3 regions of the Xanthobacter sp. SG618 genome follow, and region 2 is predicted to be linked to each of the others. Evidence: riboswitches for the same ligand, from Rfam matches in the RefSeq annotation. Region 2 holds a riboswitch; each other region holds the start of a gene.
What was found. A riboswitch is a leader RNA that binds a small molecule or an ion and turns the genes downstream of it on or off. The one in region 2 is predicted to bind cobalamin.

Region 1: it holds a riboswitch for cobalamin, as region 2 does, so the genes downstream of both, FHT36_RS24685 (DUF1636 family protein) here and FHT36_RS12995 (TonB-dependent siderophore receptor) in region 2, are expected to answer to the same signal.
Region 3: it holds a riboswitch for cobalamin, as region 2 does, so the genes downstream of both, FHT36_RS01350 (energy-coupling factor ABC transporter permease) here and FHT36_RS12995 (TonB-dependent siderophore receptor) in region 2, are expected to answer to the same signal.

The regions. Positions count from the first base shown of each region.
Region 1 is NZ_JABBHL010000003.1:190,278-200,810, reverse strand. It holds gene FHT36_RS10295 (MFS transporter) at 1-678, shown strand, start outside; gene FHT36_RS10290 (MFS transporter) at 706-2,013, shown strand; gene glyS (glycine--tRNA ligase subunit beta) at 2,121-4,322, shown strand; cobalamin riboswitch at 4,735-4,936, shown strand; gene FHT36_RS24685 (DUF1636 family protein) at 4,995-5,501, shown strand; gene cobW (cobalamin biosynthesis protein CobW) at 5,498-6,532, shown strand; gene cobN (cobaltochelatase subunit CobN) at 6,536-9,868, shown strand; gene cobG (precorrin-3B synthase) at 9,865-10,533, shown strand, end outside.
Region 2 is NZ_JABBHL010000004.1:204,758-215,290, reverse strand. It holds gene kdpA (potassium-transporting ATPase subunit KdpA) at 1-238, opposite strand, end outside; gene FHT36_RS13020 (K(+)-transporting ATPase subunit F) at 249-338, opposite strand; gene FHT36_RS13015 (ABC transporter ATP-binding protein) at 842-1,564, opposite strand; gene FHT36_RS13010 (ABC transporter permease subunit) at 1,575-3,566, opposite strand; gene FHT36_RS13005 (branched-chain amino acid ABC transporter permease) at 3,572-4,471, opposite strand; gene FHT36_RS13000 (ABC transporter substrate-binding protein) at 4,780-6,000, opposite strand; cobalamin riboswitch at 6,329-6,528, shown strand; gene FHT36_RS12995 (TonB-dependent siderophore receptor) at 6,635-8,608, shown strand; gene FHT36_RS12990 (ABC transporter substrate-binding protein) at 8,665-9,543, shown strand; gene FHT36_RS12985 (iron ABC transporter permease) at 9,543-10,529, shown strand; gene FHT36_RS12980 (ABC transporter ATP-binding protein) at 10,526-10,533, shown strand, end outside.
Region 3 is NZ_JABBHL010000001.1:267,158-277,690, forward strand. It holds gene FHT36_RS01310 (outer membrane protein assembly factor BamE) at 146-565, shown strand; gene cobS (adenosylcobinamide-GDP ribazoletransferase) at 702-1,490, shown strand; gene FHT36_RS01320 (DUF1289 domain-containing protein) at 1,549-1,785, shown strand; gene FHT36_RS01325 (TIGR02281 family clan AA aspartic protease) at 1,792-2,508, shown strand; gene FHT36_RS01330 (cation diffusion facilitator family transporter) at 2,579-3,490, shown strand; gene FHT36_RS01335 (aldo/keto reductase) at 3,487-4,323, opposite strand; gene FHT36_RS01340 (hypothetical protein) at 4,471-4,848, shown strand; gene FHT36_RS01345 (DUF983 domain-containing protein) at 4,926-5,495, shown strand; gene FHT36_RS01350 (energy-coupling factor ABC transporter permease) at 5,556-6,239, opposite strand; cobalamin riboswitch at 6,276-6,518, opposite strand; gene FHT36_RS01355 (copper chaperone PCu(A)C) at 6,610-7,101, opposite strand; gene FHT36_RS01360 (hypothetical protein) at 7,254-7,703, opposite strand; gene FHT36_RS24640 (hypothetical protein) at 7,719-7,853, opposite strand; gene FHT36_RS01365 (hypothetical protein) at 8,157-8,339, shown strand; gene FHT36_RS01370 (cupin domain-containing protein) at 8,386-8,868, shown strand; gene FHT36_RS01375 (DUF917 domain-containing protein) at 8,953-10,041, shown strand; gene FHT36_RS01380 (hydantoinase/oxoprolinase N-terminal domain-containing protein) at 10,038-10,533, shown strand, end outside.

The DNA.
Region 1 (10,533 bases), on a different contig from region 2:
CTGGTGCTGCGCCGGCCCCGACCGGGCGATCGTGGGGGCAGCAAGGCACGGGGGCTGCCGCTGACACGGGCCTTCCGTGAGGCGGGCGGCTCCATCATCGCCGCGATGCTGGTGACCCTGTTCATCGGCTCCGACACCTACCTCCTGTTCGTCTACCTGCCGACCTATATCGAGCAGGAGGCCGGCCTTGCCCCCGCGACAGCGCTTGCCTTCACCACCCTCGGCCTCATCGTGTCCGGCACCTGCTGCCTCCTGTTCGCCGCCTTGTCGGACCGGATCGGGCGGCGCCGCATCGTGGCGGCGGGGCTTGCCGGCTTCGTCGTGTTGTCCTGGCCGCTGTTCCTGCTGCTGCGCGGCGGCAGCCCGGGGGAAGTGCTGGCGGCGCAGCTGGTCTTCTCGGTCATGGCCGCGGCGGTCACGAGCCCGATGCCGTCGCTGCTTGTGGAGCTGTTCGAGACGCCGGTGCGCTGCAGCGCCATAGGTTTCGCTTGGAATCTCGGCATCGGCGTCTCCGGCGGCCTTGCGCCCATGCTCGCCACCTATTTCGTGACGGGCCTCGGCCTCACCATGGCGCCAGCGGTCCATCTGATGCTGCTGGCGGCCGTCGCGCTGGTGGGCGTCTCGGCCCTCACCGAACGGCGGGGCCGGGTGCTGGACGGGCCTTCCGATTGGCCCTAACGCTTGAGCGGAGCAGGAACGGGATTGATGAGCAGCATCACGCGCACGGATGCCGGAGGCGTCTCCGACGGGGCGACACCGCAGGGCGTCCCCGTCCTCTCCCGCCGGCTGATGGCCGCCGGCATGCTCGGCAACGTGCTGGAATGGTACGATTTCGCCGTCTACGGCTTCCTCGCCAGCATCTTCGCCCGCAACTTCTTTCCCGAGAACAGCCCCACGGCGGCCATGCTCTCGGTGTTCGGCGTGTTCGCCGCCTCCTTCCTCATGCGGCCGCTGGGCTCCGTCCTGTTCGGCCATATCGGCGACCGGCTGGGCCGGCGCGCGGCGCTGATGTCCTCCGCCGCGCTCATGAGCATCTCCACCTTCTGCGTCGGCCTTCTGCCCACGTATGAGACGGCCGGTGTGTTCTCCGCGGTGCTGCTGCTGATGCTGCGCCTCGCGCAGGGGCTGTCTGTGGGCGGGGAATACATGACCTCCGCCGTGTTCCTGGCGGAGAATGCGCAAGTGCGCTGGCGCGGGGCGGTCACCTCGCTCGCCGTCGTCGGCTGCAATGGCGGAATACTGCTGGGCTCGGTGGTGGGCGCGATGGTGTCCGGCCTCATGTCCACGGACGATCTCGCCGCCTGGGGCTGGCGCATTCCCTTCCTGCTGGGCTGCCTGCTCGGCGGCTTTGCCTTGGTGCTGCGCCGCGCGGTGGCGCGCGACGTGAAGCGGGTGCATCGCCCGAGCCTGCCCGTGGTGGAGGCGTTCCGCGAGAATGGCGGCGGCATCCTTCGGGCGACGCTCATCAACATCGTGCTGGGCATCGCCTTCTACCTCGCCTTCGTCTACCTCACGACCTGGCTGCAGCAGGCGGATCACTTCACCCCTCATGTGGCACTGGAGCTGAACGCCGTGAGCATGGCGGTGGTGATGGCGGCCTGCCTGGGCTTCGCCGCGCTCTCCGACCGTATCGGCAGGAAGCCGCTCATCGCCGGCGGCTTTCTCGCCCTCGCCGTGTTTTCCTGGCCGCTCTTCCTGCTGCTCCAGTCCGGCTCGGTCGGGCTGGCGCTGCTGGGGCAGCTGGGCTTTGCGGTGATTGTCTCCATCTATGGCGGCCCCATGGCGGTGACGCTGGCGGAGATGTTTCCCCGCCACACCCGCTGCACAGCAATGGGGTTGAGCTGGAATCTCGGCGTTGGCCTCGGCGGCGGCACGGCGCCCATGGTGGCGGTCTTGCTGGTGAGTCTCACCGGCAATACCATGGCGCCGGCCTTCTACCTGATCGTCGGCGGCGTGGTGGCCTTCCTCGCCGCTCTGGGCCTCAAGGAGACGCGCGGCCAGCCGCTCGACTGAGCCCGCCCCCTCGACGCGGCGGCCGAAAGGCACTAGCACAGGCCCCGAAATTCACCCGCTGCGCGCAAGCGCCAGCCTCCCCGCATGGGGAGGACGAGCCCGAACCGATGCCCGATCTTCTGCTCGAACTTTTCTCCGAGGAAATCCCCGCCCGCATGCAGGCCCAGGCGGCCGACGCGCTGAAGAAGCTCGTCACCGACGCTTTGGTGGAGCGCGGCCTGCTTTACGAGGGCGCTAAGGCCTTCGTGACGCCGCGCCGCCTCGCGCTTGCCGTGCATGGCCTGCCCGGCCGGCAGGCGGACCAGCGGGAGGAGAAGAAGGGGCCGCGCGTGGGCGCGCCCGAGCAGGCGGTGGCCGGCTTCCTGAAAGCTGCGGGCCTTGCCTCCCTCGATCAGGCGACCATCCAGTCCGACCCCAAGAAGGGCGATTTCTACGTGGCCGTGGTGGAAAAGCCCGGCCGCGCCACCACCGAGGTGGTGGCCGAGATCGTGCCGGACATCATCCGCAAGTTCCCCTGGCCGAAATCCATGCGCTGGGGTTCCGGCACGCTGCGCTGGGTGCGCCCGCTGCATTCCATCGTCGCCACCTTCGGCGCCGAGGGGGATGAGCCGGAGGTGGTGCATTTCTCCGTGGACGGCATCGAGGCCTCCAACGTCACCCGCGGCCACCGCTTCATGGCGCCAGAGCCCTTTACCGTGAAGCGGCTGGACGACTGGATGGCGAAGCTGGAGGCCGCCAAGGTGGTGGCCGATCGTGACCGCCGCAAGGAAATCATCCTCAACGACGCCAAGGACCTCGCGCTCGCCGCCGGCCTTGAGCTGGTGGAGGACGAAGGGCTGCTGGACGAGGTGTGCGGGCTGGTCGAATGGCCGGTGGTGCTCATGGGCTCGTTCGAGGCGCGCTTCCTCGACATCCCCGACGAGGTGATCCGCGCCACCATCCGCGCCAACCAGAAGTGCTTCGTGCTGAAGGACCCCAAGACCGGGCGCCTCGCCAACCGCTTCATCCTCATCTCGAACCTCGTCGCCTCGGACGGCGGCAAGGCCATCGTCGCCGGCAACGAGCGCGTCATCCGCGCCCGCCTGTCGGATGCCAAATTCTTCTGGGACACGGACCGGCTGAACGGCCTCGCCAGCCGCATGCCCAAGTTCCAGTCCATCACCTTCCACGAAAAGCTGGGCTCGCAGGCCGAGCGCATCGAGCGCATCGTCCGCCTCGCCAAGGAGCTGGCCCCCAAGGTGGGCGCGCCGGTGGCGCTGGCCGAGGAGGCCGCTTTGGTGGCGAAGGCGGACCTGCTCACCGAGGTGGTGGGCGAGTTCCCCGAGCTGCAGGGCCTCATGGGCCGCTACTACGCTCAGGGTGAGAACCTGCCGGCTGAGGTCGCGGCCGCCTGCGAGGAGCATTACAAGCCGCAGGGGCCCAACGACCGCGTGCCCACCGCGCCGGTTTCGGTGGCAGTGGCGCTGGCGGACAAGATCGACACCCTGGTGGGCTTCTGGGCGATTGATGAGAAGCCCACGGGATCGAAGGACCCTTATGCGCTGCGTCGCGCGGCGCTGGGGGTGATCAGGATCGTGCTGGAGAATGGGCTGCGGCTGAGGCTCTCAGCTTTGATGACTGTACTTTTCCGGCAGGGGATTACTTCTGAAGGCACACTCGGAGGTGACCCCCAGATTTTGACGATGTTTAGATCTCGCCTACTTCGGTCGACGCCGCAGGCAAGCGGGGTTGATCCTTTCGAAGCTTCTCAACGCGTTGCCGAAGCCGAGGCGTTGCTTCTTGCTTCCGACCTCCTCGCCTTCTTCGCCGACCGCCTGAAAGTCTACCTGCGCGACCGTGGCGCCCGTCACGACCTCGTCGATGCCGTCTTCGCCCTCGAAGGGCAGGACGACCTCCTCCTCGTGGTCCGCCGCGTGGAGGCGCTGGCCGCCTTCCTCGCCACCGAGGACGGAAAGAACCTCCTCGCCGGTTATCGCCGCGCGGTGAACATCCTGCGCATCGAGGAGAAGAAGGACGGTCGCGCCTTTGCCGGCCCCACCGTCGCCGCCTTGCTCAAGGAGCCGGCCGAGGAACACCTCGCCGCGGCCATCGACGACGTGAAGGCCCGCGTCTCCAAGGCCGTCGCGGCGGAGGATTTCGAGGCGGCCATGACCGCGCTCTCGGACCTGCGCCAGCCGGTGGATGCCTTCTTCGACGCCGTGACCGTGAACGACGTCGATCCCGCGCTGCGCGAGAACCGCCTGAAGCTGCTCGACGAAATCCGCGCCGCCACCCGCGGCATCGCCGATTTCGACCGCATCGAGGGGTAGGGCAGGGGGACTTTCCCCACTCTCGCCGTCTTGCCCGGGCTTGTCCCGGGCATCCACGTCGGGCCGAAAGTACTATCGTCTGAAAGGTGTTCCCAGCCCCACGACGTGGATGGCCGGGTCAAGCCCGGCCATGACGGGCGCGAACAGCGGGTCGAATTGTCGGGCCACGACCGGCCACACATGCCGCTCTCGCGTCCCGGCCGACTGCAACGCAGCGCAGCGGAGTGGAAGGAGAGCCGGGGCCCAGCGCAAGGATTCCCGCGTAGCGGCCAAATCCCGGGAGCGCTCGATATCGAAGCGCCTTCTGCGGTTTCTTGCGCTGGGCCCGGCTCGGCGCCCACCTTCGGTGTCGCTGGTTCGGGGTACGAGAGCGGTTCCACGCCCCTCATTTGACAATCCCGCCCGCCCTGCCTTTAGTGGCGGCGTCGAAGGTCCCGTGTTCCCACACGGGCGTAAAAGGGAATGCGGTGCGGAAGGGAAGACCTTCCAATGCCGCGGCTGCCCCCGCAACTGTCGGCGGTGAGCCCCTGCCAGACGCCACTGGATCCATCCGGGAAGGCGGCAGGGGCGGTGAACCGCGAGCCAGGAGACCTGCCTTCGACGAGGTCCGCGCCGGGCGGGGTGCTCCGGTTCTGCGTCCCTTCGAGCCCGCATGCGCGGGCGCTCGCACCCGTGGACCGTTCCGTGGAGCGAGGCGCGATTCCCGACAGCACGGGGCCTGAGCCGGCCGGCGACAGCGCGGAAACCGGCTGTGCGCCCGCGACGGCGCGCGCTCCCGCCCCGGCCGTCACCCTCCTCATCTGCACCACCTGCCGCGCCCCCGGCGTCGAGGCTCCGCAGGAAACTCAGCAGTTGGCCGAGCGCGACGGTGCGCGCCTCCTCGCCTCGGCATGCGCCACGACCGTCCCCGAAGGCGTGGCCGTGGAAGGCGTCGCGGTCGTAGGGGTCTCTTGCCTCGCCAACTGCAAGCGCGCGCTTTCCGCCGCCATGGTCCGCCGCGACGGCTGGACCTATGTGTTCGGCGACCTCGCCCCGGACAGCGCCGCCGATCTCCTCACCGGCGCGGCCCTGCTCGCCGGCTCCGAAGACGGCCTGATGCCCTGGCGCGGCCGGCCGGATGTTCTCAAGCGCGGCATGGTCGCGCGCATTCCCCCGCTTTCCGCTAAGGAGACCCGATGACCTCGCTCGCCCGCGTGCCCTGTACCATCGTCACCGGCTTCCTCGGCGCCGGAAAGACGACGCTGATCCGCCACGTGCTGGAGAATGCCGGCGGCAAGCGCCTCGCGGTCATCGTCAATGAGTTCGGCGACGTGGGCATCGACGGCGAGATTCTGAAAGGCTGCGGCATCGAGAGCTGCGACGAAGGCTCCATCGTGGAACTGGCCAATGGCTGCCTGTGCTGCACCGTGGCGGATGATTTCGTGCCGGCGCTGGACCAGATCCTCGCCCGCGCCCCGAAGGTGGACCACATTCTCATCGAGACCTCCGGCCTCGCGCTGCCCAAGCCCCTGGTGCAGGCCTTCCAGTGGCCGGCCATCAAGGGCCGGGTGACGGTGGATGGTGTGATCGCCGTGGTGGATGGCCCGGCGCTGGCGGAAGGCCGTGTCGCTCCCGATCTCGCCGCGCTGGACGCGCAACGGGCCGGGGACGAGAGCCTCGACCATGATGATCCCGTGGAAGAGGTGTTCGAGGACCAGATCGCCTGCGCCGATCTCGTCGTGCTCTCCAAATCCGACCTCTTGGACGCGGCCGGCTTCGCCGCCGCCGAGAAGGCCGTGGCCGGCGCCCTGCCGCGCGCGGTGAAGCTGGTGCGGGCTTCCGGCGGCAAGGTGGATCTGGCGGTCCTGCTCGGCCTCGGCGTCGGCGCGGAGGATGTGATCGACGCCCGCCGCACCCACCATGACGACGAGGAAGACCACGACCACGACGAGTTCGAGAGCATCGTCCTCGCTTTGCCGGAGATCGCCGATCCCGCCGCTTTGGCGGCCCGCGTGGTGAAGGCGGCGGAGACGCCGGACGTGCTGCGCGTGAAGGGCTTCGCCGCCGTGGAAGGCAAGCCGCTGCGCCTGCTGGTTCAGGGCGTCGGCCCGCGCGTGTCGCACCATTTCGATCGCGCCTGGACTGCGGGCGAGGCACGGCGCGGGGCGCTGGTGGTCATCGGCCTCAAGGGCTTCGACCGCGCGGCCGTGGAACAGGCCATCCTCGGCTAGCCCATGCACATCCTCGCCACCACATCGACGAGCCTGGAGGAGTTGGCCGAGCCGGTCGACCTCGCCCAGCCGCCCGGCGACATGGTGGCGCTCTCCTTCACCGATAGCGATCTCATCGGCCTGTCTGCCGCCTGGCGGGCGCGCGGCGATGCGGCCCCCAGCCTCCGCCTAGCGAGGCTCAAGGACCTGCGCCACCCCATGTCCGTCGACCTGTGGGTGGAGAAGGTCGCGGCCAAGGCGAAGGTGGTGCTGGTGCGCCAACTCGGCGGGCTGGACTGGTGGCGCTACGGCGCCGAGCAACTGGCCGCCATGGCCCGCGCCCGTGGCATCGCCCTCGCGCTGCTGCCGGGCGAGGACCAGGACGACCCGCGCCTCGCCGCCCTCTCCACGCTCCCGCAGGACACGCTTGCCCTTTGGCTCGGCTATTTCCGTGCCGGCGGGCCGGACAATATGGCGGCCCTGCTTTCCGCCATGGGCAAGGCGGCGGGCTTTCCCGCACCCTATGCCATCCCCGCGCCGCACCCGGTGCCGGCCACCGCCTTCCACCGCCCCGGCGCCGGCCTCGCGACGCTGGAGGAGGTGCGGGCGGCGGGACGGCCGAACGCGCTCATTCTCTTCTACCGTTCCCAATGGCTCGCCGCCGACACCGCCGCCGTGGATGCGCTGGCGGCAGCGCTGGAGGCGCGAGGCATCGCGGCCCAGTGCCTGTTCGTCTCCAGCCTGAAGGCGCCGGACGCCCGCGCCGCCGTGCGTGCGGCGACGGCGGCGCTTAATCCCGCAATCATCCTCACCACCACCGCCTTCGCGGCGGGGGAGGCGGCCGAGCTGTTCCCGGAAGGCGGCCCGCCGGTGCTTCAGGCGGCTCCTGCCACCACGGCGCGGGAGGCGTGGGCGGGGAGCCCGCGCGGCTTCTCGGCGGCGGACCTCGCCATGCACGTGGTGCTGCCGGAGCTGGACGGGCGCGTGCTGGCCGGCGCGCTCTCCTTCAAGGATTTCGCCCCGCCCGACGCCGACCTCGCATTCACCGCCGCCATCAACCGGCCGGAGCCGGAGGCGGTGGCCCATGTGGCGGATCGCGCGGCCGCGCTGGTGCGCCTCGCCGCGATGCCCCGCGCGGAGCGGCGCCTCGCGCTGATCTTGCCGGACTATCCCGGCGCCGAGGGGCGCTCCGGCTATGCGGTGGGCCTCGACGTGCCCGAAAGCGCGCGGCGGATGCTCGGAACGCTCGCGGCGGCCAGCTACGGCACCGGCCCCGTGCCCGACGATGCAAAGGCGCTCCTCGCCGCGTTCCGTCCCGAACCGGCACTGACACTGGAGGCCTATCGCCGCCTCTTCGCCACCCTGCCGGAGGCGGCACAGGCCGCCGTCACCGCCGCATGGGGCGCGCCGGAGGACGATGCGGATGTCGTCGACGGCGCCTTCCGCTTCCGCCTCGCTTGCTCCGGCGCCATCACACTGGCCTTCGCCCCCGATCGCGGCGCGAATCTCGACCGGCGGGTGGATTATCACGACGCCAGCCTGCCGCCGCGCCATGGGCTCCTCGCCTTCGGCCTGTGGCTGCGCGCGGCGCTCGATGCCCACGCGGTCGTCCATCTCGGCGCCCATGGCACGCTGGAATGGCTGCCGGGCAAAGCGGTGGCGCTCACGCCGGCCTGTTTCCCGCAGGTGGTGATGGGGGCGCTGCCGGTGGTCTATCCCTTCATCGTCTCCAATCCCGGCGAGGCGGCGCAGGCGAAGCGGCGGCTTGCCGCCGTCACCATCGGCCATCTGCCGCCGCCGCTCGCCAGCGCGGGCCTCAGCGAGGCCGAGCAGCGGCTGGAGCGGCTGGTGGATGAATATGCGCAGGCGGATGGCCTCGACCGCCGCCGCCGCGAACGTCTCGCCGGCCTCATCGTGGAGACCGCTGCCGAGACCGGCCTTGCCGCCACCGCCGGCGTCTCCGCCGCCACCGACCCCGACGAGGCGCTGCGCCGCATCGATGCCTGGCTGTGCGACCTGAAGGACCTTGCGGTGAAGGACGGCCTCCACATCTTCGGCGCCATGGCCGAGGGCGAGGCCGACCCGCTGCGCGCCGCTTCGGCGGAGGCGGAAAGCCGCGCGCTGCTGACCGCCCTCGACGGCCGCTTCGTGCCCGCCGGCCCGGCCGGTGCCCCGGCGCGCGGGCGGCGGGACGTGCTGCCCACCGGACGCAACCTCTTCACCGCCGATCCGCGCACGCTGCCCACCCCCACCGCCTGCGACCTCGCCCGCAAGGCGGCGGACGAGGCGCTGCGTCTGATCCTGCAGGAGCAGGGCGACTGGCCCCGCGCGCTGGTGCTGGACCTGTGGGGCAGCGCCAGCCTGCGCACGGGAGGCGAGGAGATCGCCCAGGGCCTCGCCTTCCTCGGCTGCCGGCCGGTGTGGGAGGCGGCGACCGGCCGCGTCACTGGGGTAGAGGTGTTGCCGCCCGCCGTGCTCGGCCGCCCGCGCATCGACGTCACCTTCCGCATCTCCGGCCTGTTCCGCGACATCTTCCCCGCCCAGATCGCTTTGCTGGATGCCGCCGTGCGCGCGGTGGCGGCACGCGACGAGGAGGGGAGCGAAAACCCCCTCGCCGAGGCCCGACGCAAGGGCGAGGACCTCTCCCGCCTGTTCGGCTCCGCCCCCGGCGCCTATGGCGCGGGCATCGAGGCGAACCTGCAGCGCGGCGCCTTCGAGACGCGGGAAGAGCTGGGCCACGCCTATCTCGCCGCCGCCTCCCACGCTTATGGCGGCGCGGACGGCGTGGCGCGCCCGGCTCCCGGCCTGTTCGCGGCGCGGCTCGCGGAGGCTGATGCCCTGGTACACGGCGCGGACGATGCGGCCCGCGACCTCCTCGACGGTAGTGAGGATGCGGCCTTCATGGGCGGCTTCGCGGCGGCGGGCGCGGCGCTGGGGCGCTCGGCCCATCTTGTCGTGCTCGATACCACGGACCCCGACCGCCCCCGCGCCCGTCCGCTGAAGGAGGCGCTCACGCGGCTGGTGCATGGGCGGGTCTCCGCCCGCTTCATCGCCGGCCAGATGCGCCACGGCCCGCGCGGCGCATCTGAGCTGGCGGAGACAGTCGACCGCCTCGTCGCCTTCGCCGAGACCACCGAGCAGGTGCCTTCCGCGCTGCTCGACCGTCTCCATGCGGCCTATCTGGGCGATCCGGCGGTGCGCGCCTTCCTGCTCGCCCAGAACCCGGATGCCGCCCGCGCCATCGCCCGCCGTTTCGCCGATGCCCGGCGGCGCGGCCTGTGGCATGCACGGCGCAACGATCTCGATGCCGATCTCGACGCGCTCACCGCCGAAGCCGGCCGGGAGGCCGCGGAATGACGCCGATCCCCCCCACCCGCCGCGGTGCGTGCCCGGCCTTCCTCGCGCCCATGGAGACCGGCGACGGCCTCATCCTGCGCCTCGTGCCCGCCGATGGCCGCCTCTCCCCGGCGCAATTGCGCGGGCTGGCGGAGGTCGCCCGCCGCCTCGGCAACGGCATGATGGAGGTGACCGCGCGCGGCAGCCTTCAGGTGCGCGGGCTCACCGTCGAAACTGTTCCGCTGCTTCAGGATGCGGTGCTGGCGCTGGGCATCACGCCGCGCCTCGGCCTCGCGGTGGATGTCTCGCCGCTGGGCGGGTTCGATCCGTCAGAGATTGCGGACGGGCATAAGCTGGCCGCCGAAATCATCGTCGGGGCGCAGCCGCTGGCGGGGAAGCTGGGGCCGAAAGTGTCGGTAGTGGTAGAGGGCGGCGGCGCCGTCAGCCTCGCCGGGCAGAAGGCCGACGTGCGCCTCGTCGCAACCGGGCCGGGGCAGTGGGCGCTCACCATCGGCAATGTGCCCGCCCGCGTGCTGCCGGAGGCGGAAGCCGCGGCCGAGGCAGTGGCCGCGCTCGCCTCCATCGCCACACTCGGCCGGGCGGCCCGTGCCGCCGATTTACCGGGCTGCGGGGGGCGGGCGCGCCTGGCCGAAGCCGCCCCGCCGCTGGGGCGCATTCCGCTTGCC
Region 2 (10,533 bases):
TGAGGAAGCCGACCACGTGGAACAGCAGCATGGCGAGGGTGTATCCGAGCCACGTCTGCTCGCGCTTCGGGTCCACGCCGCCGAGGGCGAAGATGGCGCCCTCGATGGGCCTGAGGACGGGCGAGAGAAAGGTGCGCTCGCCGGCGAACACGCGGGTCATGTAGCCGCCGAGGAGCGGCGTCAGCGCAAGGATGATCGCGCAGAAGAGGGCGATCTGGATCCAGCCGTTGGGGGTCATCGGGGCCTCCTCAGAACCGCTCGGGCTTCAGCAGCGCGAGGGTGAGGTAGAAGAGGAGGCCCACGGTGATGAGGCCTCCCAGTGCGAAATCGAGGGTCATGGAGTTTTCCTTTGAATCCGGCCGCGTAGACGGAAGGTCTTCGGTGCACCTAGAGCCGCTCGCAAGCGTAACCGTAGCCGATGGCCAAGGCGAACAGCCCCGCCGCCAAAGCGAGCATCAGAATGTCGAGCATGGGACGTCAGTCTCCAGAGCGCGCGCCGATCGGATTGCATCGCAATCAGATCGGATCACGCGTTCTCTTTCTTCGAGTCAGAGGTCGATTCACCGATAAAGTTGATTCAACTTGATCGGATCGCGCTCTGAGGGTTTCGGGCCGCGAATACGCGGGAAGACCTGCGTTGCGGTCGGCCGCAGCGCCGGGGACCTTTCTCCCGGCCGCTGGTCAGCGATGGAAAGGTGTCACCTTGCGCATAAAGATTCGAGACGGGCCGCGATGGCCCGAAATAAAAATCCCATAAAGAAAAGTGCGCCAGCGAAGGCCCCGCAAAAACAAAAAGGGCGCCCGTCGGGGCGCCCTTCGCATGGAGTTCAGGCGGCGGCCCTCAGTGGGCGTGGCCGAGATAGGCGGCGCGCACGGCGGCGTCGTTGCGCAGCGCCTCGGCCGGGCCTTTCGCCGCGACGCGGCCGTTTTCCAGCACATAGCCGAAGTCCGCCACCTCGAGCGCAGCGGCGGCGAATTGTTCCACCAGCAGCATGGTGATCTTCTGCTCCTTGAGCCGCGCGATGGTGGCGAACACCTCCGCCACCAGGCGCGGGGCGAGGCCCATGGAGGGCTCGTCCAGCAACAGCACGCGCGGGTTCAGCATCAGCGCGCGGGCCATGGCGAGCATCTGCTGCTCGCCGCCGGAGAGGGTGCCGGCAAGCTGTGCGCGGCGCTCGGCAAGGCGCGGGAAGAGGGTGAACATGCGGTCGAGGTCGCCCTCCACATCGCCGCGCTCCCGCGCCCCGGTGAGGCGGGGGAAGGCGCCGAGCAGCAGGTTGTCCTTCACGCTCTGGGTGGGGAACACGCGCCGTCCCTCGGGCGAGTGGGCGAGGCCCTTCTTGGTGATCTTGAAGGAGGGCAGGCCGGTGAGGTCCTCCCCGCCGAGGTGCACGGTGCCGCTCTCCGGCGGGATCATGCCGGAGATGGCGCGTAGCGTGGTGGTCTTGCCGGCGCCGTTGGAGCCGATGAGGGTGACGAGCTGCCCTTCCTCCACCTTGAGGGAGAGGCCATGCAGCACCTTCACCTTGCCATAGCCGGCGACGAGATCGTTCACTTCGAGCATGGCGATCTCCTCATTCCGCCGCAGCGGCGGCGCCGCCGAGATAGGCCTCGATGACGCGCTCGTTGGCCTGCACCTCGGCCGGCTTGCCCTCGGCGATCTTTTGGCCGAAATCCAGCACCGTCACGGTGTCGCACAGGCCCATGACCACATCCATGTGGTGCTCGATGAGCACGATGGTGAGCCCCGCGTGGCGCACCTTCCGGATGATCTCCACCAGGTGCTTGATGTCCGGCGCGGTGAGGCCGGCGGCGGGCTCGTCGAGCAGCAGCAGGGCGGGGTCGAGCGCCAGGGCGCGGGCGATCTCCAGCAGGCGCTGCTTGCCGTATGGCAGGTTGCGCGCCTCCTCGTTGGCGAGGTCGGCGAGGCCGACGAAGTGGAGGAGGCTCATGGCCCGTTCGCGTGCCGCCTTCTCCTCCCGCCGGATGCGCGGCAGGCCCAGCGCCACCTCGGCGAAGGTCGCCTGATAGGTGTGGTGGAGGCCCACCAGCACGTTCTCGATGAGCGTCAGCTCGGCGAAGAGCTGCACGTTCTGGAAGGTGCGGGCGATGCCGTCCCCGGCGATGTCGGAGGAGGTCTTGCCCGCCATCTCCTGCCCCTTGAACCGGACGGCGCCGGCGGTGGGCACGTAGATGCCGGTGAGCACGTTCATCATCGTGCTCTTGCCGGAGCCGTTCGGCCCGATGAGGCCGTGGATGGTGCCGGGCTTCACCTCGATGGACACCTGATCCAGAGCCCGGAGGCCGCCGAACTGCATCACCACATTGTCCACGTGGAGCAGCACGCCCGAATGGCCTTCGTGGGAGGCGGTGACCGCCTTGCCGTGGGTGTCGGCATGGATGACGGCGTGGGTCTGCACGAGGCTGGGCCACAGCTGGGCCACGGCCCGCTTCAGGAAGCCGACGATGCCGTCCGGCAGGTAATAGACCACGAACAGGATCATCACGCCGAAGACGGCGAGCTTGTAGTCCGTGATCTTCTGCAGCAGCATCGAGAAGACGAAGAAGGCGAGGCACAGCACCACGGGAATGGCGTTGCGCACCCGGTTCTCCGGATCCTTCACGAAGGCTCGCGCGCCGGCGATGACGGCGACGAGCGCGATGCCGCCGGCGATGTAGCGGAACAATTCGATGTCCGAGAGCAGGTTCGGCAGGAACACGATGATCACCGCGCCGAGGATGGGCCCCAGCCGTGACTTGCGCCCGCCCACCGTGACCGCCAGCAGGAACTGCACCGAAAGCTCAAAGCCGAAATTGTTCGGCGCGATATATTGCTCGGAATAGGCGAACAGCGCCCCCGCAAGGCCCGCGAGGCCGGCGGAGACCACGAAGGCCAGCACCTTGTGCTTGTAGACCGACACGCCCATGCAGTCGGAGGCGATCGGGCTGTCGCGCAGCGCCTCGAACGCCCGGCCGAGATGGGAGGCGAGGATGCGGTTGATGATGATGAGCGTCAGCACCAGCGCGATGGCGGCGATATAGTAATATTCCACTTCCTTCATGCGCTTCAGCGACATGTCGAACAGCGGGATGCTGTCGCCGAGCCAGCGCAGATCGATGAAGAGGGGCGTCGTCAGCTTGATGCCGAGCGGGCCGTTGGTGAGGTCCGTCATCTCGTTGATGAGGATCTGCACGATGGTGCCGAAGGCCAAAGTCACCATGGCGAGATAGGGGCCGGTGACGCGCAGCGCCGGCAGCGCCAGCACCACGCCGAACACCGACGCGACGATGATCGCCAGCGGCAGCGCCGGCCAGAAGCCGATGCCGAAATGCATGGCGAGGCAGCCGGCCGTGTAGGCGCCGATGCCGAACAGCGCGGCATGGCCGATGGACACCTCGCCCGTATAGCCGAACACCACGTCGAGCCCGAGCAGCAGGATCGAGAAGATGGCGATGGTCACCAGCAGGTGGAGATAATAGGGGCTCGTCACCACGAACGGCAGAACGACGAGCACCGCGAGGCCGATGAGCGACCCCGTGGAGGAGAGGAGGCGGCGCGCGAGCATGGGGCTCAGACCTTCTTGATGGTGGCGCGGCCGAACAGGCCCGAGGGCTTGAGGGAGAGGACCAGCAGCAGGAGGACGAGCCCGGGCACGTCCTTGTAGCCGGTGGAGATGTAGTAGCCGGTGAGCGTCTCGGTGATGCCGAGGATGAGGCCGCCGACGATGACGCCCATGCCGCTCGACAGCCCGCCGATGATCGCCACCGCGAACGCCTTCAGCCCCAGCACCGCGCCCATGGTGGCGCCGGTGAGGGTCACGGGGGCGATGAGCACGCCAGCGAAGGCGGCGGTCATCGAGGAGAGGGCATAGGAGAAGGTGATGACGCGCCGCGTGTCGATGCCCATCAGGCCCGCCGCGTCGCGGTCATTGGCGGTGGCCACCACGGCCTTGCCGAAGATGGACCGCCGGTTGAAGATTTCCACCGCCAGCATGATGGCGAGCGCGCCGATGACGATGGCGATCTCCATGGGCTGGATGCGCACCGGCCCGATGGTGAGGGCGGCCTCCGGCAGCGGGGAGGGGAAGCGCAGGGCGTCGCGGCCCCAGATGTTCTCGGCGAGATTGCGGAAGATGATGCCGAGGGCGATGGTCGCCATGATCCAGCCGGCTTCCGACTTCGCCTTCACCGCCTGCCGCACGCCGAGCCATTCCACCACCGCGCCCTGCGCGAGGCCGAAGGCGAAGACGATGGGCAGCATGAGCAGATAGGCCCACAGCGTGCCGATGGCCTGGCCGATGAGGAAATTGATGGTGGTGAGGCCCACCAGAGCCCCCAGCATCAGGGCTTCGCCCTGGCCGAAGTTCAGGGTTTTCGAGGTAGCGAAGGTGAGCTGGTAGCTGAAGGCGATAACGCCGTAGATCATGCCCACGGCGATGCCGCTCACGATGAGCTGCGACAGGACGTTCATGACGGTCTCCGGAAGGGGGCGCGGCCCCCGCGTCGGGGCAGGGTTCCGGGCGAACCGGCCGCCGCGCTCGATGGCGCGGCGGTCCGAATGGTGTGGGGCGATGAGGTGGATGGATGCTCAAACGGGGCCGGGAGCCGCGCCTCAATCATCCGTCATGCCCCGGCTTGTCCGGGGCATCCACGTCGCCGCCGGACCGGCTCCATCCGGTCAAGCAGAGCGCCCGGCCGGCCCGTGGATCCCCCGGACGAGCCGGGGGACGACGGCGGACGCATGTCGGGGCGGTTGCCCCGGACGCGGCCCGGTCAGCCTCAGTTCTTGGGCTTCACACGCACCGCCTTGTCGCCGGCGATGTCTTCCGGATGGGCGGCGACGACGCGGCCGTCCTTGACGAGGCCGAACACCGGGATGTTGGCGGTGATGGCCTCGTGGTCGGTGGCGGAGAAGGGCTTGTCGTAGACGGTGACGACGCCCTCGACCTTGGTGTTGAGGTTTTCCAGCGCGTCGCGGACCTTGCGGCCGTCGGTGGAGCCCGCCTGCTTGATGGCGGCGGCGAGCAGCAGCACCGAGTCATAGCCCTGCGCGGCCGAAACCGGAGAGGGCATGCGATCGATCTTGTACGCGGCCTGATAGGCCTCGATGAACGCCTTGCGCTTGGGGGTGTCGGGCAGCTGGATGAAGGTCTGCGGCATCATCGCGCCGTTGCCGTTGGCACCGGCGGTGTCGATGAAGTTGGCCATGGAGAGCGTCCACGAGCCGATCATGGGCACCTTCCAGCCGAGCTTGGCCATGCCGTTGGCGATCTGCGCCAGCTCGGGGCCGATGGCGTAGGTGAGGATCACGTCGGCGCCGGCTTCCTTGGCGCGCAGCAGCTGCGCGGTCATGTCGGTGTCGCCGATGTTGAACTTCTCTTCGGCAACCGGCTTCACGCCCATGGTGGCGAGGGCCTTCACCAGATCGGCGCGGCCAAGCTGGCCGTAATTGGTGGAGTCGGCGAGGATGGCCGGCTTCTTGAAACCCTGCCGCTTCACCGCTTCGTCGGCGATCATGGCGCTCTGGATGGCGTCATTGGCCGAGGTGCGGAAGATGTAGTTGTTCTTGTTGTCCGGCGGCACGAACTGCTTGGAGATCAGGGTGCCGGTGGCCACGTTGTTGATCACCGGAATCTCGGCTTCCTGATAGAAGCGCTGGGAGGCGAGGGCGACGCCCGTGTTGATGTAGCCGAGGGTGGCGACGACGCCTTCCTTGTTGATGAGCTCCTGGGCGATCTGCACGCCCACCTCGTTCTTCGCCTCGTCATCGCGCTCGATGAGCTGCAGCGGACGGCCCAGCACGCCGCCGGCCTTGTTGACCTCGTCCACGGCGAGCTTCACGCCGTCGCGCATGCTGACGCCCATGGAGGACGAGCCGCCGGTGAAGGGGCCAGTCAGGCCGATTTTGATGGGGTCGGCGGCGTAAGCTGCGCCGGAAAAGGCAAGCCCGAAAACGGCAACGCCTGCGGCCAAAGCCGCAACCATGCTCCTCAGTCGCATCTTCTACTCCCTGTGTTCCCGATTATTCGGTTATTATACTTTTGTAGTACCCGCTCTCCCGCAGGGCGGGGCGGCTCTCAATCGTTTAAGCGAATTGAGACGGGTGCGCCACCATAACCTAGCGGAATGTCGGGTGCGGCCTTTGCTGCTGCCGTTTTTGCAGGCAGTCGCACGCCTCAAATACGCGCGCACGGCGATTCCGGACCACGCACTTTTGAAGCAATGAGCAAGATGTGATCGGTCGATCCCGCACCGCGTGCGGTCATTCCGCAGTTGCGCGCAGTCTTTCGCATTTGCGAACGTGCCGTTGACGCAGGGGGCGGGCGCCGCCTATGGTCTGCGGGACGGTTCCCGAAAGGGATCAAAAGGGAACGCGGTGCTTCGGCTTGGCCGGAAATGCCGTGGCTGCCCCCGCAGCTGTAAGCGGCGAGTCCTCTGCCATCAGCCACTGGGTCGCAAGGCCTGGGAAGGCGGCAGACGGGCGGTGACCCGCGAGCCAGGAGACCTGCCGTCAGCCGTGGTCACGCGCGAACACGTCGGGCGGGGTTCTCCCGATGCTGGTTTTGACTTCGGCCGCTCGCGGCCGGGCAAGCCTCGTTCGCGGTGACGGACCACCCGTGCCGTCGAGTTTCCCATGTCGTCCCTTGCCCCGTCCCGATCCCGCCGCGCGCTGCCGGCCGCGGCTTTGCTCGCCTTTGCCTGTGTGCCGCCCGCTTTCGCCCAGACCGCAGACGATCAGAATGCCGGCGACCTGCCCACCATCGTCGTCAGCGCCACCGGCATTCCCACGCCCGAGGACGAGGTGGCGAGCTCCGTCAGCATCGTCACGGAGCAGGACATCGCCCGCAACCAGCAGCGCACCCTGCCGGACGTGCTGCAATCGCTGCCCGGCCTCAACGTGGTGCAGACCGGCGGACCGGGCGGGACCACCTCGGTGTTCATCCGCGGCACCAATTCCAATCATGTGAAGGTGCTGATCGACGGCATCGACGCCGGCAATCCGGCCGCCACCAACGGCGCCTTCGACTTCGGCAAGCTGCTCGCCTCGGACCTGGAGCGGGTGGAGGTGCTGCGCGGCCCGCAGTCCGGCCTCTATGGCTCGGACGCCATCGGCGGCGTCATCTCCGTCACCACCAAGAAGGGCGAGGGGCCACCCAAGGTCACCGCCTATGCGGAGGGCGGCGCGCTCGGCACCTTCAACCAGTATGCGAGCCTGACCGGCGCCACCGAGAAGCTGGCCTATTCGTTCAACGTCACCCACTTCTCGTCCACCGATACGCCGGTGACGCCGCAGAACATCGTGCCGCCCGGCTGGCCCATCAATCCCAACGCCTACGACAACTGGACCTACTCCAGCCGGCTCGACTGGCAGGCCACCGAGACCTTCGCGGTGAATTTCGTCGCGCGCTACATCGACACCAGCCTCGCCTTCACGCCGGACACCTATCCCCCGCCCACCTATGCCGGCATCCCGGCGGCGCTGCGCTCCACCGCTTATGCCAGCATGTTCTTCACCAAGGGGGAGGGCGTGTGGACAGCGCTGGACGGAAGCCTCGTCACCACCTTCGGCGTGAGCGATATGTCCAGCTCCAACCCGACGGTGGGGCCGAACCCGGACGTGAACGGCACCTATGACGGCGACCGGCAGGTCTATTATGTCCGCTCCAACTATCTGGTGGCGCCGGGCCAGAACCTGCTGGTGGGCGCCGAGCGGCGGAACGAGTCCATGACCTCTTCCACCGCCTATGCCAGCGTGGACGCCTCCACCGGCGACACGGGCGTCTATGCCGAGTACCAGGGCAACCTCTGGAACCGGCTCTTCTTCGCCGCCAATGTGCGCTACGACGCCGACGACAGCTTCGGCGACCACACCACGTTCCGCCTCGCCCCGGCGCTGCTCTTCGACGAGACGGGCACCAAGCTGAAGGCGAGCTACGGCACCGGCTTCAAGGCGCCCACGCTCTACCAGCTCTACGCGCCCTATTACGGCAATCTGAACCTTGAGCCGGAGGAGAGCGAAGGCTGGGATGCCGGCTTCGAGCAGAAGGCGTTCGGCGAGCGGGTGCTGTTTGGGGTGACGTATTTCCACAACAACATCACCAACCTCATCAGCTACGATCCGGCGACGTACCAGAACGTCAACATCCCCAGCGCCGTGTCCCAGGGCGTGGAGGCGTTCGTGGCGGTGAAGGTGACGGACCGCATCGATGCGCGGGTGGACTATACCTACACCGACGTGGTGGGCTACGTGCCGCCCGGCCAGCCCTTCGGCGCCGCCTGCGCGCCCATCAATGCCACCTCCTGCTATCCCCTGCGGCGGCCCAACAACAAGGTGAGCCTGACGCTCGGCTGGCGGCCCACCGACGAGCTCGATCTGTCGGCGAGCCTCGTCTATGCGTCCTCGTGGTGGGACATCGTGCGTCTCACGTCGAATTACATCGACCAGCCCGGCTATACGGTGGTCAATCTGGCCGCGAACTACCGGCTGAATGCCGTCACCACCGTGTTCGGGCGCATCGACAATCTGTTCAACCAGACCTACGAGAACCCCAACGGCTTCCTCGCCCCCGGCTTCGGTGCCTATGGCGGGGTGAAGCTCACATGGTGAGGCCCGAGCGGTGAAGCGCCCATGGTGAGGCAGTGAGGGTCGCGGCGGCCGGGCTGATGCTCGCGGCCCTTCTCGCCTCCGCTCCGGCGGGGGCGCAGGAGACGCGTGTTCCGCCGCATGCCCGGCCCCGCATCGTCTCCCTCAATCTGTGCACGGACGAGCTGGCCCTGCGGCTGGCCGATCCGGGGCAGGTGCTCTCCGTCACCCATCTCGCGCTCGACCCGCTCGCCTCCAACGTGGCGGACCGCGCGCGCGACGTGCCGGTCAATCGCGGGCTGGCGGAAGAGGTGGTGCCGCTGAAGCCGGACCTCGTGCTCGCCGGCGCCTACACCACCCGCACCGCCACCGCCGTGCTGCGCCGCCTCGGCTTCGAGGTGCTGGAACTCGGCGATCCGCAGACCCTTGAGGAGGCCTATGCCCAGATCCGCATGGTGGCGGAGCGGCTCGGCGTGCCGGAGCGGGGCGCGGCCATGGTGCGGCAGATGGAGGAGGCCTTCGCCCGCCTGCCGCCGGTCGCGGGACCGCGCCCCACCGCCGTCGTGCTGCGCCCCAACGGCTTCACCACCGGCCGCGGCTCGCTGGCCGATGAGTTGATGGAGAAGGCCGGTCTTTCCAACCTCGCGGCGCGCCTGCCCACGGACAAGATGGGCCAGCTCGCGCTGGAGGAGATCGTGCGCGCCGCGCCCGACCTCGTGGTGGTGAATGCCGAGGCGGAGGCGCCGCCCTCCCTCGCCGACGCTTTGCTGCATCACCCCGCCCTGGCTCCCTTCAAGGACCGCACGCTGGCCCTGCCGCTCAGGCTGTGGACCTGCGCCGGGCCGGACCTTGCCGAGGCGGCGGCCCTGCTGGCGGCGGCAAGGGCCCGTCTGTCCGCCCCGGAAGCCGGGCGGCCTGTCGGGGGCGTCCATCACGCCGCCGCCGAGGGGGGGCGCTGATGCCCTCGCGCATCGTCCTCGGTCTCGGTCTTCTCGTGCTGGTGCTGTTCTGCGCCTCGGTGGCGGTGGGCTATGCGCCGCTCGACCTTGGTGCCGCCTTCGGCGATCTTCTCGCCGGCCGGCAGAGCCTCGCGGCGCTGGTGCTGTCCGAGCTGCGCCTGCCGCGCGCCATCCTCGGCGCGGCGGTGGGCTTCAGCCTCGGCCTCACCGGAGCGGCCTTGCAGGGGCTGATGCGCAATCCCCTCGCCGATCCCGGCGTGGTGGGCGTGTCCGGCGCGGCGGCGCTGGGGGCGGTCATCGCCTTCTATTTCGGCTTCTCCGCCTCCTTCGCGCTGGCGCTGCCCCTGGGCGGGCTGACGGGCGCGGCGGCGGCGACCGCCGTGCTGCTCGCGCTTGCGGCACGGGGGGCGGGAACGGTGATGCTGATCCTCGCCGGCGTCGCCCTCTCCAGCCTCGCCGGCGCGCTCACGGCGCTCGCGCTGAATCTGGCGCCCAGCCCCTATGCGGCGCTGGAGCTGGTGTTCTGGCTCATGGGCTCGCTGGCCGACCGCAGCCTGGTGCATGTGGCGCTGGCGCTGCCTTTCATGGCGGTGGGCTGGGTCTTGGTACTCGCCACCGGCCCGGCGCTCGATGCGCTCACATTGGGCGAGGATGCCGCCGAAAGCCTCGGCTTCCCGCTGCGCCGGGTGCGGCTGCTGGTCATCGGCGGCACGGCGGCGGCGGTGGGGGCGAGCGTGGCGGTGGCGGGGGCCATCGGATTCGTGGGGCTGGTGGTGCCGCATCTGGTGCGCCCGCTGGTGGGCCACCGGCCGGGCCGGCTTCTGGCGGCGAGCGGGCTGGCCGGCGCGGCGCTCACCCTCGGCGCGGACATCGTGGTGCGGCTCGTGCCCACCCGGCCGGAGCTTCAGCTCGGCGTGGTGACGGCGCTCATCGGTGCGCCCTTCTTTCTGTTCCTCCTCGCCCGGCTGAGGGGGGTGGACTCATGAATCT
Region 3 (10,533 bases), on a different contig from region 2:
GGCGCGCCGGGGCGCCGTTCACAGCACAATGATGGGGATGCGTGTGGCGTCACTAGACAAGAGGCAGGAGCGCACGGGGAACGGGCGGAATACCACCAACCGGAGGCTTGGCCTTGCGGGGACCGCCGCCCTCCTGCTCGCCGGGATGGCGCTCACGGGTTGCGACCAGGTGGTCGTGAACGGCACGGGCGGCCAGCTGACCGGCGTGGTTCGCACCTATCAGCGCGGTTACGTGCTGGCGGAAGGCGCGCTGGATCAGGTGCCCGTCGGCTCGAGCCAGGAACAGGTGCTGCTCGTGCTGGGCACGCCGTCCACCGTCGCGACCCTGAACGGCGACGCCTTCTTCTACATCTCTCAGACCCAGCAGCGCGTCGCCTTCCTCAAGCCGGAAATCACCGAGCAGAAGGTGCTCGCGATCTATTTCGACAAGAACAAGCGGGTGACCCGCGTGGCCCAGTACGGCCTCAAGGACGGCAAGGTGTTCGACTTCGTGTCGCAGACCACGCCGACCAGCGGCGAGGAGCTGAGTCTCATCCGCCAGATGATCGGCCTCATCACCTTCTGACCGTAGACCAGGGCAGGCCGGCCGCGTGGACCGCGCGCCGGGCCTTGACCTGCGCCATGAATGGCGCTCCCAAGGGCGGTGTGGCGCCCGAACGGCCCCACCCCTGCGCAACGCCCGGAGCGACGAGCCCGAACCGATGGCCAGAACACTCGGACAGGACCTCGCCGCCGCGCTGCGCTTCTATTCCCGCCTGCCGCTGCCGGCCCGGGATGACACCGCCTTCGCGCCGCCCGACATCAACCGCATCGCCTATGCGATCCCCGTCGCCGGCGCGGTGCTCGGCCTGATCGGGGCGCTGGCCCTCATCCTCGCCATGGCCGTGAAGCTGCCGGCCTTCCTTGCGGCCGTGCTGACGGTGGCGGTGCTGGCGCTGGCCACGGGATGCTTCCACGAGGACGGGCTGGCCGACACCGCTGATGGGCTGGGCGGCGGCCGCGACCGTGCGCACAAGCTCACCATCATGCGCGACAGCCGCATCGGCACCTATGGCGGGACCGCGCTCCTGCTGGGGCTGCTGCTGCGGATCGGCGCGCTAGAGGCGCTCGCTTTATCGGTCGGCCCGCTGCGCGCCGGCCTTGCCCTCATTGCCGGCGAAGCGGCCTCGCGCGCCGCCGGGGTGCTGCTCATCGCCGCCCTGCCCCCGGCCCGCACCGACGGCGCCGGCGCGTCCGTCGGCCGGCCCTCGGAAGCGGCGGCGATGTCCTGTGCGCTGGTCGCCGCCCTCATCGTCTGCGTGCTCATGGTGGCGGCCTTCGGCATCGGTGCGGCCTTTGCCGGCCTGATCGGCCCGGTGCTGGTGCTGCTGGTGATGATGCGCCTGTCGAGCCGGCTTATCGGCGGGCAGACCGGCGACGTGGCCGGCGCCACCCAGCAGGTGGCGGTGATTGTGTTCCTCCTCGGCGTGCTTATCTTCGGGGGACGGTAGGCGAGCGGCGATTCCCGCCCCACCAGCCCGAAGGAGCCGAGCGCGCGCCCGCGCAGCCATGACCGACCCGTCAGCACCCCGGACCATTCCCGCGGCGAACGCCATCGTCACGCCCTGCATCAAGGTGTGCGTGGTGGAGCCTTTGAGCGGGCTGTGCATCGGCTGCGGGCGGACGCTGCGCGAGATCGGCGGATGGGCCTCCTTCTCCCCGGATGCCCGCGACCGGATCATGGCCGTCCTTCCCGACCGGCTGGCGCGTCTCAAGCAGACGGCGCCGGACGCCTTCATGGAATAGGCCGCCATGCGCAGCGACCGTCTCCTCTGGCTTCTCCTCATCGGCCTGTTCGCCGGCGGCGTCATCCTCGCGGTGAACCACGAGCAGGGCGAAGTGGCGGGCATCGACATCAACAAGTTCGGGGCGCTGGTGGGGCAGCTCTCCATCGCCGTCTTCGTCGGTGCGGCCGCCTGGTCCATCTTTCGTGGCCGAATCGCCGAATCGCTCATGGCCGCTGCCTTCTGGCTGGTGCTCGCGGCGCTGCTGGCCCTCGGCTACACCTATCGCGATCCCCTCACCCAGGTCGGCCGCAAGGTGCTGGCCGAGGTGGCGCCCGGCTATGCGGTGAACCTCGCGCAGACGGGCACCAGCATGGTGGAGGTCACGCGCGGGTCCGGCGGCGATTTCGCGGTGCGCGCCGGGATCAACGGCTCGGGCGTGAGCATGCTGGTGGACACCGGCGCCTCGTCCGTGGTGCTGACCCACGAGGCGGCGAAGGCGGTGGGCCTGCCGGTGGATTTCCTGAAATACGATGTGCCCGTGGACACCGCCGCCGGCCGCACCCGGGCGGCAGCCGTGGTGCTGGACACCATAACCATCGGCAGCATCGTCGAACGGCACGTGCCCGCCCTCGTCTCGCCCGCCGGCGCGCTGCGCACCAGCCTGCTCGGCATGAGCTTCCTGTCGCGGCTCGACGCCTTCGAATTCCGCGGCGACAAGCTCGTCATGCGCGGCGGGAAATGATTGTATTTCCGCCCCCTGCCCGTCCCGGTTAGGGTCGCTGGCAATCCTCAGGCCTGAGCAGCGAAGCGCGATGCGCGTCCCCACATTGACCGATCTCCAGAAGGAACGGGCGATCCTGTTCGCGATCCTTCTCGATTTCAGCGTCTTCGTGCCCTACCTCGTCACGGTGTGGCGCATCGGCTCGCTCGCCATGCTGGCGGAGCTGCTGCGCGGCGGCCTGCTGCTGCTGGTGGAAGGCCTCGCCCTGCTGACGCTGCGCGCCGCCCATCGTGGCCGCATGCATTTCTACGATTTCGGCATCGGCAAGCTCGAGCGCATGTTTGCGGCCGCCATCGGCGTGCTGCTGCTGCTCGCGGCGGTGTTCATCCTCATCAAGGTGATGGATTCGTCGGAATCCGAGCCCCTGCCGCCGTTCTGGGTGGCGGCGGCCCTTGGGCTCGTCATCTACAACCTGTTCACGAATCTGGCGCCGCTGGTTCCGCTGTGGCGGGCGACGCGCGCGGGCACCTCCATCATCGTGCTCAGCCAGTTCCGCGCCCGCATCGCCAAGGCGGTGGCCTCGGTGACGGTGGTGGTGTGCGTCGCCCTCGACGTGCTGTTTCCGCACACCGAGGTGGGGCTGGCCGCCGACGATATCGGCGGACTTATCGGCGCCGCCTTCATGCTGGTGATCGGCGGCGCCATGATCTCGGAAGCCCTGCCGGACCTGCTGGATCGCGCCCTGGCGGAGCCGCTGCAGATGAAGGTGAACGCTGCGCTCGCCGCCTATTTTGATCGCTACGAGCAGCTCATCAGCGTGCGGACCCGCAAGTCCGGCACCATCGCCCATGTGGAGATCACGGTGGGGTTCGCCCCCGGCCGCACCATTGCCGACGTCAGCTCGGTCACGGACGCCCTGCGCCAGACGCTGACCGCCGCCATCCCCGATGCCGACGTCGTGGTGATCGCCGCGCCCTATGATCCCGAAACGCGGTCCGCCTAGAGCATTTCCAGCCCGACCTTGCGGCGCGGCGGGGGGAAGGCCTTGTCGATGGCGGCGAGGTCTTCGGCGTCCAACACCAGATCGCGCGCGGCGGCGTTCATCTCCACATGCTCGATGCGGCTCGCCTTGGGGATGGCGATGACGTCGCCGCTGCGCATCACCCACGCGAGCGCCACCTGGAACGGGTCGACGCCGTGCTTCTTCGCCACGGCGCCCAGCGCCCCGCCGCGCGGCAGGCGGGCCTGCTCGATGGGGCTGTAGGCCATGACCGGGATGTGGGCAGAGCGCAGCTCCGGGAACAGGTCGAACTCCGGCCCGCGGCGGCTCGGGTTGTAGAGCACCTGGTTGGCCGCGCAGGCGGCGCCGCCCTTGGTCGCGAGCAGTTCCTCCATGTCGTCCGTGTCGAGGTTGCTCACGCCCCAGAGGCGGATCTTGCCCGCCTTCTGCAGCGCCTCGAATCCCGCGACGGTCTCCGAGAGGGGATGGTTGCCGCGCCAGTGAAGGAGATAGAGGTCGATCACGTCGGTCTTCATCCGCTTCAGGCTGCGCTCGCAGGCAGCCGCGACGCCGGCCCGGCTGGCATTGTGGGGATACACCTTGCTGACAAGGAACACCTCGTCCCGACGCCCGGTAATGGCCTCGCCCACCACCTCCTCGGCGCCGCCGTCGGCATACATCTCCGCCGTATCGATGAGGGTGAGGCCGAGGTCGATGCCGCGCTGCAAGGCCTTCGCCTCGGTGGCGCGGGTGGTGGAGCGCTCACCCATGTACCAGGTGCCCTGGCCGAGGGCGGGCACCGTCTCGCCATTGGGAAGGGTCACGGTCTTGGTCATGGGCGCTCCCTCGGGCTTCGTTCCGCTGGCTGGTTGCGGGCGACCATAACGCCTGCTTCGGGGAGGTCCAGAGCCGGCCTGCGGCAGGGGGACGCTGCGTAGATTCACGTGCTTGACCCCTTCTGCCGCGTTGCACACAAGCGGAGCATGGGCATCGGGTTGGGATACAAGGGCTTGCGGGCGGCCGCTGCTGCACTTTTCGTGCTGGCGCAGCTGACGCTGGGGTTTGCCCACCAGCCTGTCGCCCTGCCCTCCTCCGAAGCGCCGGTCGATCTTGCGGCCTATGCGCTGCCGGACGGCACGTTGCCGGACCTCTGCCTCAATGGCGGAGATCCGGGGACGGTTCTCAAGACCTATCCCTGCGACGCCTGCGTGCTGACCTCTGCGCCCGGCCTTGCCGTCGGGCCGCAACCCGCGCTGGCGGCGCCCGATGGCCGTCGCATCGCGCACCTCGCCGCGCGCAGCGAACGCCGGCCGGCGGAGGAAGCCCGCGGCGCCCAAGCCCGTGGCCCTCCTGTGACGTGACCCAAAGCTGAACCGGCGCGGGAGCCTCCCGACGCCTCCGGTCCCTGCCGCCCCTGCGGCCTTTCGGGTTTTCGTCCATGTCAGACACGCAATCTCACGCGCCTTCGGAGGCGCTCGCGCGCGCCCGCGCCGCCATGTCGGCGGAATTCGGCACCGCCACCCGCACCGCGTTCGATCCGGTGCGCCGCGCGCCGCGGCGGCTCTATCACACCAACGGCTTCAACCCGCCGCGCCCCATCGAGGATGCGGCGCGGCGCGGCTGGTCCGGACGTTGCCCGGCCTGCGGCGAGGGCGCCCTGTTCGGGCGCTGGATGCAGGTTTCGGAAGCCTGCGCCCATTGCGGCGAGGCGCTGGGCCATGCCCGCGTCACCAATGCCGTACCGGTCCTCGCAATCCCCCTCGCGCTGCTCGCCGGATCGTTGGTGGGCGGTGTCCTGGAGCTGCTCAGCGACCTCCCGCTGGCGCTTGAGCTTGCGGCCAGTGAGCTGGTGGCCGTGGCCGCCGCCTTCCATGTGCTTCCCCGCGCCAAGGGCCTCGCCATCGGCCTCGCCTGGGCGAACCATGTGGGCGGCTTCGATCCGCTCCTCCATCTGGTGCCGGACCCGGAGACCCCGGCCGCCCTGCCCCCGCCCGTCGAGGCCCCCTGAAACGCAGAACGCCGGCGGGAGCACCGCCGGCGTTCGCTTATTTGAGGGGTGGGCGCGCGATCAGGCCGCGTCGTAGAGCCGGCGCTCCAGCAGCGGGTTGCCGCCCTTGAACGCGCCATGCAGCGCCTTCGCGGCAGCGAGCACCGCGAGGTCCACCAGCGGCTCGACGATGATGACGAGCATGTAGGCGCCGCCGAAGGTCGCCACCGAGGCGATGTTCTCGGAGGCAAAGCCCTGGCCATAGACCGCCCAGAACGCCACCCAGCCGACGATGCCGGCCTGATAGGTGGTGGAGAGGGCGAGCGCCTGACCGTACTTCAGCTCCACATAGGGCGTGCCCGGCGCCACGATGCGGCGCGCGACGGCGGCGACGCCGAACAGCGGCACCAGCAGCGTGGTCACGTTCATCCCGTACTGGGGCAGGTCGAATGGTGCGAAGAACAGGCCCTGGATGAGCAGGCCGAAGGCGAGGCCGAGGGCGGCCGGGGCCGCGCCGAACATCAGGAACAGGGTCGAGCCGAGGATGAGGTGCACTTCCGAGACGCCCACCGGATAGTGCGGCAGCACCTCGAAGAAGCTGAACACGAGAGCGGTGGTGGCGAGGGTGCGGCCCGCCAGCGAGAGGACGCCGCGCTCGCGCGCCGCCTCATAGGCAAGCTTCAGGGCATAGCCGCCGGCGGCGGCCGCCGTGACATAGCTGAGGCCGATCTTGGCCCCGTCCACGAGTCCGGGTTCGATATGCATGCAGGTCTCCGTTGCCGTCTCACCCGACGGCCCGAGGGTTGTCATCATGCGACCGGCCGGTCTCCTGACTCGCGGGTCTACGCTCACCCCCGCCTTCCCGGCCGGCCCGAGGGGCTTTGGCCAGTGGCATGCTGGAAGATCGCTCGCCGCTCACAGTCGCGGGGGCGGTTGGGGCTTTGCGCCACCCCGGCGGATTTCCGCGCAGGTTCAGGCCCTACCCCATTCCCGTTTCACTCCGGATGCCGTGGCAACCGGAGCACCGTTCGCATGCGCAGCAGGCACCGAACACCTCCGTGCTGTCAAGCAATCCCGGAGGCGAAACGCGCCGGCCCCTTCCGGACCGGCGCATCCTGCGTGTGCGTTTCTGGCCTCAGTGGCCGGGATGGGCGCTGCCGGAGGCGCCGAGGCCCTCCACCGTGAACTTCACGGGCACACTGCCGGCCTTCTCGAAGGTCAGCGTGCCGTCCACGGAGGTGCCCTCCTTGAGCGGGGACTTCAGGTCCAGGAACATGATGTGGTAGCCGCCGGGCTTCAGCTCGACGCTTCCGCCCGCCGGGATGGTGAGACCGTCCGGGATGGGCCGCATCACCATGACGCCGTCCTTCATGGACATCTCGTGGATCTCGACCCGGCCGGCGAACGGCACAGTGGCGGAGATCAGGCGATCGGGCGCGGCGCCGGTGTTCTTCACCACCAGATAGCCAGCGGCGACGCTGGCGCCGCCCGGCGTGGCCCGCGACCAGGGATGGTCGATCTGCAGCGTCCCGGCCTTGTAGTCGTGCGCCATGGCGGCGCCGGTCAAAGCGACGGTTGCGACGGCTGCGGCCATCACCGCACGGCGGGTGAGATGGAAAATGGACATGGGTGCTCCTTGGTTGCGCCAATGGGGCTCCTGCCCCCTGGCGGAATGAACCTGCTTGGTTGGATTGGATGACATGCTCGCCACCCGAGCCGGACACGCGATGGCGCGGCCGCGCGGGCGGGGCGGATTCGGCCTTCAAAAGGCGTCAGGGGTCAGGCGCGGAGGGGAGGCCCCTGTGAGGATCGCGGCTCGCGGCGCACGCGGCCGGTTCCCTCTGCGGCGGCAACGGCCGCCCGCTCGGAAATCGCGGGCGTTGCGACGGGACGCCCGGCATCGGCGGCAACAGGGAGGATCGGCGCCAGAGAATGGAAGGCGCAGAGGGCGCAGCAGACGGAGTGATCCGGTTGCGGCGACATTGGCCTGTCGTCCGGAGTGCCGGTATTGCCGGCGCACAGGACACGCCCATCGGCCGCATTGGCCATGGCCACGCCGCCGGAGCGCTCGAATGCCATGCCCGCGACGAACAATTGCAGCACGAAGGCATAGGCAAGCCAGACGCAAAACGCGCCGCGCCCCCATCCTGCCTCACGCCACCTCGTCACCCGCTGCTCCCGGACCTCGATCACCGGCCGGCATGTTAACCGCCCGGCGGAGAAAGTCATCCGGCGCCGCCGCCCTCAGAAGTGGACGGCGAAGCGCGCCATGCCGCGCTGGGACAGGAAATCCTGACCGACGTTAAGGCCGTACTCCACCTTGATCTCCAGATTGTCGCGGGTGACCGCCTGCAACCCGAGGTCAAGATTGCCCAGCACGTCCGGCAGCGGCGTGGCAAGTTGTCGGCCGGAGCGATGGCGGCGCCAGTGATCCCCTGTTCATTAAGCTGACCACCGTTTCGATGTGGGAGAGCCGATAGACAGCTTGGCGCATCACCAGTTCTGTCGATGCGCCTCCAAGGCGGTGGAGATAACTCCTCGGCACTCGGGTCCGCAAAGGGGTCCTTGGTGCGGGCTGCGGTCTCAAGGCCCGGGATGTCTCTCTGCGAGTGATCCCATGCGAAACATCTTCCGACTGCTTTCAGGCCTGTGGCTTGGCACGCTGGCAGCGTTGCCGGTTTCGTGGACCTCCTGGACCGCATCGCCAATGCCGAGGCGCTGCGTGCGCAGGACCTGAAGACGGTGACGGCCGCGTTGAAGCCTCTCGTCGCGTCCCTCACGCCGGAGCAGCAGCGGCGCATTCCCGCCTTCCTCGGCCTGCCCCAGCCCACCGCCGAGATCTGGCGGTTCGAGGAAGAAAACTGACGCCAATTCAATATATCTCACCAACTCGGGTCTCAAGGAGGCTCCCATGTCCATATCCTTCCTGCATTCCAAGGGAACCGAAGCGCCCATCAAGATCCCGGCCATCGGGCTCGACCTGTTCGTGCGCATGCCGCCGGCGGCGAGTTCCGGCGAATTCTGCTTTATCGAGACCATCAATGCTCCGGGCGCCGGTCCACCCCGCCATCGTCACCGCGAAGCGGAGATCTTCCGCGTCATCGAGGGCCGATATCTCTATGAGGCGGACGGCCGGCGCTTCTATGCCGAGGCCGGCGACGTGGTCAGCATTCCCGGCGGGGTCGAACACGGCTTCTGCAACGTCACCGACAAGCCCGCACGCCAGTACATCCTGATGGCTCCGGCGCTCGATGCGGCGGCCTTCTTCACGGAACTGGCCGGCGTGATGCACGACGGCATTCCTGACCAGGCTGCGCTCAATGCCTTCGGGCTTAAGTGGCACGTGGAGTTCCTCGGGCCGCCGGTGAACAAGAATGACCAGCCCACGGACTGAAGCGGGGACAGCCCGCCCGGCGGGGGCGCGGGTGCGGCCAATGGCGGGCGCCCCCCCACCCGCTTCAAAGCTGAAGGACCTGCGATGCCTCGCTTCCTGGATGCGGAAGAGCTTGATCTGCTGGCGATCGGCGCCTGGATTCTCGGGACCGGAGGCGGCGGATCGCCCTATGCCGCCCACCTCGTCGTCCGCCAATTCTATGAGGAGGGCGGCCGGATCGCCCTTCTCGACCCGGACGAGCTCGCCGACGACGATGTCGTCGCCGTGGTCTCGACCATGGGTGCGCCGCTGGTGTTCCAGGAGCGCATAACCGACGCCGCCTTCGCCCTCAAGCCAGTGCGGATCATGGAGGTCTTCAGGGGCCGGCCGTTCCGGGCGGTGATGACGGTGGAGATCGGCGGCTGCAACGCCTTTCAGCCCCTGCTGGTCGCCGCCGCATCGGGGCTCCCGGTGGTGGATGCGGACGCCATGGGCCGGGCCTATCCGGAGGCCCAGATGCAGACCTTTTCCATCGCCGGGCTGCAGATGGTTCCACATGTCGTCTCCGACATCCGCGACAATGACGTGATCATCCCCACCGCTTCCGGCTGGCATGAGATGGAGCGCGTGCGGCGCAAGGTCTGCACGGAATATGGATCGGTCGCGACCACCTGCCAGGCGCCGCGCACGGGGGACGAGGTGAAGCATCACGCCGTTCTGCGCAGCCTCTCGCAGGCCATCGCGCTGGGGCGCGAGGTGCGCCGCGCGAAGATGGCCCATGAGGACCCCGTCGAGGCGACCGTGGCCGCCGGCGGTGGCAAGCGGCTGTTCACGGGCAAGGTGGTGGATGTCCAGCGGCGCACGACCGAGGGCTTCCTGCGCGGATCCCTCAACCTGGCGGGCCTTGGCGCGGATGCCGGCGCGTCTTTCGACATCGCCTTTCAGAACGAGTTCACCATCGGCCGGCGCGACGGCGCGGTGATTGTCACCACGCCCGACTTGATCTGCGTGCTCGACAGCATCTCGGGCGAGGCCATCGGCACGGAGAGCCTGCGTTACGGCCAGAGGGTCACGGTGATCGCCCTACCGTCGCAGCCGATCCATCGGAGCGCGGAGGGGCTGCGCCATGTCGGCCCGCGCGCCTTCGGCCATGACGTGGAGTTCCACAGCGTCTTCGGGGAGGAGCCGGCATGAGCCGCATTGGAATTGATGTCGGCGGCACCAATACCGATGCCGTTCTGCTGGAGGGCGGCAAAGTGCTCGCCGCGCTGAAGCGGCCCACCACCGTCGATGTCGCGGACGGCGTCCGCCAGGCGCTGGTTGATCTGGTCGCCGCGGCCGCCGGCCATCCGGCGCTGGGGCGGATTGAAGCGGTGATGATCGGCACAACGCATTTCACCAATGCCGTGGTGGAACGCCGCCATCTGGACCGCGTCGCGGCGCTGCGCATCGGCCTGCCCGCCAATGCCGGCCTGCCGCCCTTCATCGGCTGGCCCAAGGACCTCGCGGCCGCCATGCGGGGAAGCATCCACATGGTGGGCGGCGGTCACGAATATGACGGGCGGGTCCTGGTGCCGCTGGATCGTGCGGCCGTGCGGCGCGAGGCGCAGCGCATCGCCGACAGTGGCATCAGTTCTGTCGCCATAACCAGCGTGTTCTCGCCGCTCACGGATGAATGCGAGCGCG